DNA from 3 places in the Streptomyces sp. NPDC026092 genome. Region 1 is predicted to be linked to each of the others. Evidence: riboswitches for the same ligand, from Rfam matches in the RefSeq annotation. Region 1 holds a riboswitch; each other region holds the start of a gene.

Region 1 (2,252 bases):
TCGGCGAGGAGTACCGCGAAACGGTCCGCCCAGCCGACGTACTTCCCGTCCGGCCCGGGATCTCCCACGCCCTCCGTGAAGCTGTCCCCGATCGCCGCGTACGACCCGAATGCCTTCATGTCTCTTGATCTCGAATCGTCTGCCACGGGAGTTCATCTTTCCCTTACGTATGTGACCTACGCGACCGTAAGGAGGGGTTGACGCCGGGTGAGATATGCCACCGGTCAAGATTCCACCAAGCCGGAATACGCCGCAGGGGCCCGGCACACCGAAGTGCCGGGCCCCTGTGGGGTGCTGCTGGTGACGCGGGTGATGCGGAGGCGTCAGATGCCGACGCCGTGCTGGCGCAGGTACGCCAGCGGGTCGATGTCCGAGCCGTAGCTCGGGCCGGTGCGGATCTCGAAGTGCAGGTGCGGGCCGCTGGAGTTGCCGGTCGAGCCGGAGAGGCCGATCTGCTGGCCGCCGGTGACGGTCTGGCCGGTCGAGACGGAGAGCGAGGAGAGGTGGGCGTACTGGGAGTACGTGCCGTCGGCGTGCTGGATGACGACCTCGTTGCCGTACGCGCCGCTCCAGCCGGCCGAGTGGACGGTGCCCGCGCCGACGGCCTTCACCGAGGTGCCGGAGGAGGCGATGAAGTCGACACCGGTGTGGTAGCCGGAGGACCACATCGAGCCGGAGGCTCGGTACGGGGTGGAGATGCCGCCGCCGACCGGAGCGACCCAGCCGGAGGAGGAGGCCTGGGCGGGGGCGGAGTCCTGGGTGGCCGTGCTGCGCTCGGAGGAGCGGGAGGCGCGCGACTCGCTCGTGTCGGAGGACGAGGACTTCTTCTCGGCCTTCGGAGCGGCCTTGGGCGCCGCGGCCTTCGGGGCGGCCGTGGACTTGGCGCCGAGGGTGAGCTTCATGCCGGGCAGGATCAGCGACGGGTTCTCGCCGACGACCTGGCGGTTGTCCGCGTAGAGCTTCTGCCAGCCACCCTTGAGGTCGTGCTCGGCGGCGATCTTCGACAGGTAGTCGCCGCGGACGACGGAGTACGTCTTCGGCTTCGCCGCGGGGGCGGCGGCCGGAGCGGCCGGGGCCTTCGCGGGGGTGGCGGCGAGAGCGGCGACGGCCTTCTCGGGCGTCACGGTCGGAGCGGCCTTCTCGGCGGCGTGGGCTCCGGTCGCGCCGAGCAGCGGGAGGGCGACGACGGCGCCACCGGTGCCGGCGGCGACGAATCCGCGCGTGATCGGGTTGACCTTGGGACGGCGATGCTTACCCTTCGCGGGCATGGCGAATTCCTCTCCGTCGCCTGCGAGGTGAGCTGTCGGGTTCGGACTGGAGATGTCCGGCCGCGTTCTCACGCGACTTCACCCCAAGCCGTCCGGTCGGGCCGGTGCGGCGTACTTACCTGGGTCCCCCGCTCCTGCCGTACGTGGATGGGTGCGGATTCGATTCCGGGCGGTGGCAGGATTCGGCGGTCCGACCGGATTGAGCGTGACGCTAGACGAGCGGAGTCGAGCCGAACAAGCCGCCCGATTCCGCCCGCATTCCGCGGCGTGATATTCGCGCCGTATTCCGGTCACCCTCCGTGGATGACGGAGGATCGATTTCCTTTTCCGGCCAGGGAATTGGTCCGGACGATCAGGCACGGTCCGTCACCTTTGAGACGCTGCTCACGCCCCGAATCCCATCTCCCCTGCAACCAGGGCGCGTTATATCGAAGGGTTTAATTCGGACAGAACGCCCATTCCCTTACCCAGGGGTGCGCACGGCCCCCGGCACCCGGGATGATTGCCCCAGGAATCGATCAGGAACCGATCGCGATCCGTCTACCTTCAGGAGCACTCGTGACGCAGCAGCTGCCCCAGGTCCCGTCGACCGAACCCGAGCTCGCCGGGGTACGCAACTTCCGTGACGTGGGCGGACTGCCGACCGTGGACGGTGGTGCGGTGCGCTTCGGACGCCTCTTCCGCAGTGGCCACCTGGCCCACGCCACCGAGGAGGACGCGGCGTTCCTCTCCACCCTTGGGCTGCACACGATCTTCGACTTCCGCAATCAGGCCGACGTCAAGATCGAGGGCCCGGACGTCGAACTGCCCGGTGTACGGAATGTGAACATACCGCTCAACGACCCGGCCGACGGCAAGGAGTTCTGGAAGCTCGTCCGCTCCGGCGAGCTGGAGCAGCTCCGCGAGATCCTCGGCGACGGGAAGGCCGCGACCCGAATGTCCGATTCGTACCGGCAGATGATCGTGGAGCGGACGGCGGAGCAC
Region 2 (2,252 bases), on a different contig from region 1:
GAAGTTGCCGCCGGCGGCCGTGTAGGCGTCGAGGACCGCGAAGGACTGCTCCTCGCTGGAGGACCAGCCGAAGACGTTGCCGCCGAGCGCGAGGGGGAAGACGTTCAGTTCGGAAGTGCCCAGTGGGCGCAGTGAGGTCATGGGACGGTACAACGACCGCCCCGGGTACGGGTATTCCGGCAGCCCTGACGTGGGGGGGGTTACGCCAGGGCTGCCGGAGTCGTGAGGGCTCGGGAGGTCCTCGGACCGCGAGGCCGTTGGGCCGCCGGGCCCTCGGACCGAGAGGCCGTTGGGCCGCGAGGCCCTTGGACCGGGAAGCCCTTAGACCGAGAGGCCCTTGTTGCCCAGCCAGGCCGCCGGGTCGATGCCCGAGCCGCCCGCGGTGTGGACCTCCAGGTGGAGGTGCGGGCCGGTCACGTTGCCGGTCGCGCCCACGCGCCCGATCGTGTCGCCGGTGCCCACGGTCTGGCCGACGCTCGCGGTCATCGAGGACAGGTGCGCGTACCAGATCTCCGTACCGTCCTCGAGTTCGAGGACGATCCGGTAGCCGTACGAGCCGGACCAGCCGGCCGACTTGATGGTGCCGCCGTGCACGGCCTTGACCGGCGTGCCGGTCGGCGCCGCGAAGTCGAGGCCCGTGTGCTGGCCGGAGGACCACATGGAGCCGGACTGGCCGTACGTGGAGGTGATCGTGTACGAGGACGTCGGCAGCGAGTAGCTCGCGGCGAGCTTCGCGAGGCGCTCCGCCTCGGCCTTCGCCGCAGCCTCCTCCTCGGCCTTCTTCTTCGCCGCGGCCGCTTCCTTCTCGGCCTGGTCCGCCTTGGCGGCGGCCTCAAGGGCGGCCTTCTCGGCGGCGGCCTTCTCCGCAGCGGCCTTCTCGGCGGCGTCGGCGGAGGCCTGCTGCTGCTCGGCCTGCTGCAGGATGCGGGCGCGCAGCGCCTCGCCGGCGTCGGCGGTCGAGGCGGAGGCGGACTGGCCGCTTCCGGCCTTCTCGACGCCGTCGGCCGGCAGGGCGAGGGTGGCCGTGAGCGGCTGCGGGTTGGTCGTACCGGAGTCCGAACCGCCGTCGGAGATGAACTCGCCGACACCGGGCAGCTCGGAGGCGTCCGGCAGGTTGAGGTCGGGCAGCGATATCGAGACCGGGGGCTTCTCCTTGGCGGTCGCCATGCCGCCCGCGCCGACGGCCGCGATGACACCGACGCCGAGGACGGTGGAGGAGCGGGCGAAGCCGGAGCGCTGCTTCACGACGCGGTGGCGGCCGCCCGAACGGGCCTGCTGGCGCAGGGAGTCCTCGGTCGGGTTCCACTCCCCCAGCGTCGTCGCGTCGTCGTCCGTCCCGGCGGCGCCACGGGCGCCGAACGCGTTGAACCCATCGGAAAGACCGTCGGGGGCAGGGCTGTTGGACGCCACGGAGGCGTGCTCCTTTCCTTCCTTCTCGCCTACCGGGTTAGCTGACGGGTTCGGAGCAGGAAGGTCTCCTACGGGCGGTTCCGCACGGATGCGGAGGTGCCCGATTCACCCCAAGTAGTGGTTCCCCGGTTCCCTTTCAGGATTCGGCGCACGCGCACGGTGCCGTCTCTTGCGACGGCTGGGACGACCGCGCTGCGTTATCGAACGTTAATAGACACGAGGGCCGGATTCCAAGCCGTTCCGGTTGATCATTCACGAGATTGAGCTGGTACAGCCCGATTTGATCCCGCTTCAGTACGGAGTCTTACCGCCACCCCGGAACTGATGGTTCGTCAATTGTTATCGGAGCGGTACACCTCCACTACACAAGGTCACCACATGCGGAACGAGGTACGTCACGGCACCACGGGCATCGTCCGGCGCCGCTCCGGCTGCCCCGCTCCCGGCCGGCTCACGGCGAGCAGCGCCATGTCGTCGGTGGAGCCCCCGCCCGTGTACCGGCGGACGTCGTCGACGAGCGCGTCGAGCATCTCCTCCGGCCCCGGGAAGATCCTCCCGACGAGCCGCTCGGCCGGTTCGTAGAAGGCCCCCGAGGCGTCGCGCGCCTCGGAGAGCCCGTCGGTGTAGAGGAGCAGCGTGGCGCCCGGCGGGTACGGGGCCTCGTCGGCCCGGTCCGGCCAGGCAGCCAGCTCGCCCATGCCGAGCGGCAGCGCGGGCTCGGTCGGCTCCAGGTGGGTCAGGCCCCCGTCCGCGTACAGCAGCAGCGGCTCGGGGTGGCCCCGGTTCACGACCCGTACCCGCCCGCCCCCGCGCGGGATCTCCGCCAGGACGGCCGTGGTGAA
Region 3 (2,252 bases), on a different contig from region 1:
CCACGCCGACGACGCCCGAGTCGTCGACCTCCCCGTCCGCGCCGGGCACCGGCAAGCACCGGGGCGACGCGGCACCGGAGGAGACGGGTAATACGGACAAGGATCGCGAAACAGGGCGTCACGCCTCGCCGTCTGACGCGCCGACAGTGGACGGCTCCGTCGAGGAGCGCGCGAACCGGGGCAGTGGGGGCGACACGGACAAAACGCCCTCCCAGGGCATTGCCGACGCTATCGGCGCATACACCGTCAAGCCCGGCGACAACCTCACCGAGATCGCCCAGCGCAACGAACTCCCCGGCGGCTGGGGCGCCCTCTACGACGCCAACCGCTCGACCGTGGGCGCCGACCCGGACCTCATCCTCCCTGGCCAGAGCCTCGATCTGACGCTCGGGACCCCTGCGGACAAGACCGCGGACAAGACGGCGGAAACGGACGCGAAGTAGGGGCGGTTCGGGGCTGAATGTCCGGTTCTGCGCAAGTGAGACATGGGTCTCTTCGCCTCAACTGGCATGTCTCGTCCGCGAACTCCGCTTCCGTCACCTCTCACCTGCGTAAACACCTTTCATCCCGAGGCAAGTAGGGGCGTTTTGTCCCTCATGGGCGTCTTTGAACTTCCCCCGGGTCTGTGTCTACGGTCGTGACCGCTCGCCACCGCGGGCCCCGTCGACCGAAACGCCGAATCCTGCCGTCGGCCGATGGGAACAGTCGTCGCGTCAAGCGCCGTAGGCAGGAGCGGGGGACCCAAGGTAAGTGCCGTCCCCGGCCGTTGAGACAGACGGCCGAAGGAACGGCTTGGGGTGAAGCCGCGCGCTAGGTCGCGCGGCCGGGCAACTCACATCGGCCCGAACCCGACAGCTCACCTCGTAGGCGTCGGTGAGGAGAATCTCCATGCTGTTTTCCGCCAAGGGCAAACACCGTCGTCCCTCCAAGGCCACCCGCGCCGTCGCCCTCGCCGGCGTCGCCGGCGTCGCCGTCGCCGCCCCCCTGATGGGCGCCGGCACCGCCTCGGCCGCCACCGTCTCCGAGTGGGACAAGGTCGCCCAGTGCGAGTCCGGCGGCAACTGGTCGATCAACACCGGCAACGGCTACTACGGCGGCCTGCAGTTCTCCAGCTCCACCTGGGCCGCCTTCGGTGGCACCGCGTACGCCGCGAGCGCCGACCAGGCCTCCAAGTCGCAGCAGATCGCCATCGCCGAGAAGGTCCTCGCCGGTCAGGGCAAGGGCGCCTGGCCGAGCTGTGGCGTGGGCCTGTCGGCCGCCTCCCCCGGCGCCGCTCCCGTCGAGGAGAGCGCGCCGAAGCCGGAGCGCAAGGCCGAGCAGCCGACGACCCGCAGCGAGCAGCGGACCGCCCCGAAGGCCGCGCCCAAGGCCGAGTCGAAGAAGACCGTCACCACCCCGACCGGCAAGAAGGTCAAGAAGGGCGACGGCGAGTACAAGGTCGTCTCCGGCGACACCCTGAGCACCATCGCCGCCGCCCACGACGTCAAGGGCGGCTGGGCGAAGCTCTTCGAGCTCAACAAGGACGTCGTCGAGGACGCCGACCTGATCTACCCGGGCCAGCAGCTTCACCTGAAGTGAGCCCGACGGCTCGTGTGAGTCCGGCGGCTCGCGCGGGTCCTACGACCCTCCCGCGGTGACCACCCCGGTCCGGAGCGTTTCTTCCCCCGTGCGCTCCGGGCCGGGGTTCCGCGCTGTCCGGGACCGGTTGGCGTCTCGCCCGACCGGTACCGAGCCGGTTACCGCCGAGTAGTTCTGGGGCCCTTTGGCCCGAGATGCATGCCCTTGGGTCCTTTTTCGTCCCAGGGGGCGGGCGCCCGGCTGGCTGGAGCCCTGGAGCCGGTTAGGCTCTTGTCGCAAGGCCAAAGCGACCCTGCACCGCAAGCGTCACATCTAGCGTCACATCCCAGAAGGAGATGCTCGTGCCGTCCATCGACGTCGTCGTAGCCCGGGAAATCCTGGACTCCCGAGGCAACCCCACGGTCGAGGTCGAGGTCGGCCTCGACGACGGCAGCACCGGCCGTGCTGCCGTTCCGTCCGGTGCCTCCACCGGTGCGTTCGAGGCCATTGAGCTCCGTGACGGAGACAAGAACCGCTACCAGGGCAAGGGCGTCGAGAAGGCCGTCCTCGCCGTGATCGAGCAGATCGGCCCGGAGCTCGTCGGCTACGACGCCACCGAGCAGCGCCTCATCGACCAGGCCATGTTCGACCTGGACGCCACGGACAACAAGGCCTCCCTCGGCGCCAACGCCATC

Evidence for each region. Region 1 has a riboswitch for cyclic di-AMP ahead of AB0F56_RS01210 (LysM peptidoglycan-binding domain-containing M23 family metallopeptidase). Riboswitches for the same ligand answer to the same signal wherever they lie in the genome.
Region 2: it holds a riboswitch for cyclic di-AMP, as region 1 does, so the genes downstream of both, AB0F56_RS30905 (M23 family metallopeptidase) here and AB0F56_RS01210 (LysM peptidoglycan-binding domain-containing M23 family metallopeptidase) in region 1, are expected to answer to the same signal.
Region 3: it holds a riboswitch for cyclic di-AMP, as region 1 does, so the genes downstream of both, AB0F56_RS29400 (transglycosylase family protein) here and AB0F56_RS01210 (LysM peptidoglycan-binding domain-containing M23 family metallopeptidase) in region 1, are expected to answer to the same signal.

The regions. Positions count from the first base shown of each region.
Region 1 covers NZ_JBEZYN010000001.1:266,418-268,669, reverse strand. The annotation lists gene AB0F56_RS01215 (SGNH/GDSL hydrolase family protein) at 1-119, opposite strand, end outside; gene AB0F56_RS01210 (LysM peptidoglycan-binding domain-containing M23 family metallopeptidase) at 324-1,268, opposite strand; cyclic di-AMP (ydaO/yuaA leader) riboswitch at 1,273-1,432, opposite strand; gene AB0F56_RS01205 (tyrosine-protein phosphatase) at 1,827-2,252, shown strand, end outside.
Region 2 covers NZ_JBEZYN010000024.1:95,482-97,733, reverse strand. The annotation lists gene AB0F56_RS30910 (aldo/keto reductase) at 1-141, opposite strand, end outside; gene AB0F56_RS30905 (M23 family metallopeptidase) at 322-1,410, opposite strand; cyclic di-AMP (ydaO/yuaA leader) riboswitch at 1,422-1,569, opposite strand; gene AB0F56_RS30900 (PP2C family protein-serine/threonine phosphatase) at 1,806-2,252, opposite strand, start outside.
Region 3 covers NZ_JBEZYN010000022.1:27,888-30,139, forward strand. The annotation lists gene AB0F56_RS29395 (transglycosylase family protein) at 1-443, shown strand, start outside; cyclic di-AMP (ydaO/yuaA leader) riboswitch at 709-885, shown strand; gene AB0F56_RS29400 (transglycosylase family protein) at 889-1,578, shown strand; gene eno (phosphopyruvate hydratase) at 1,914-2,252, shown strand, end outside.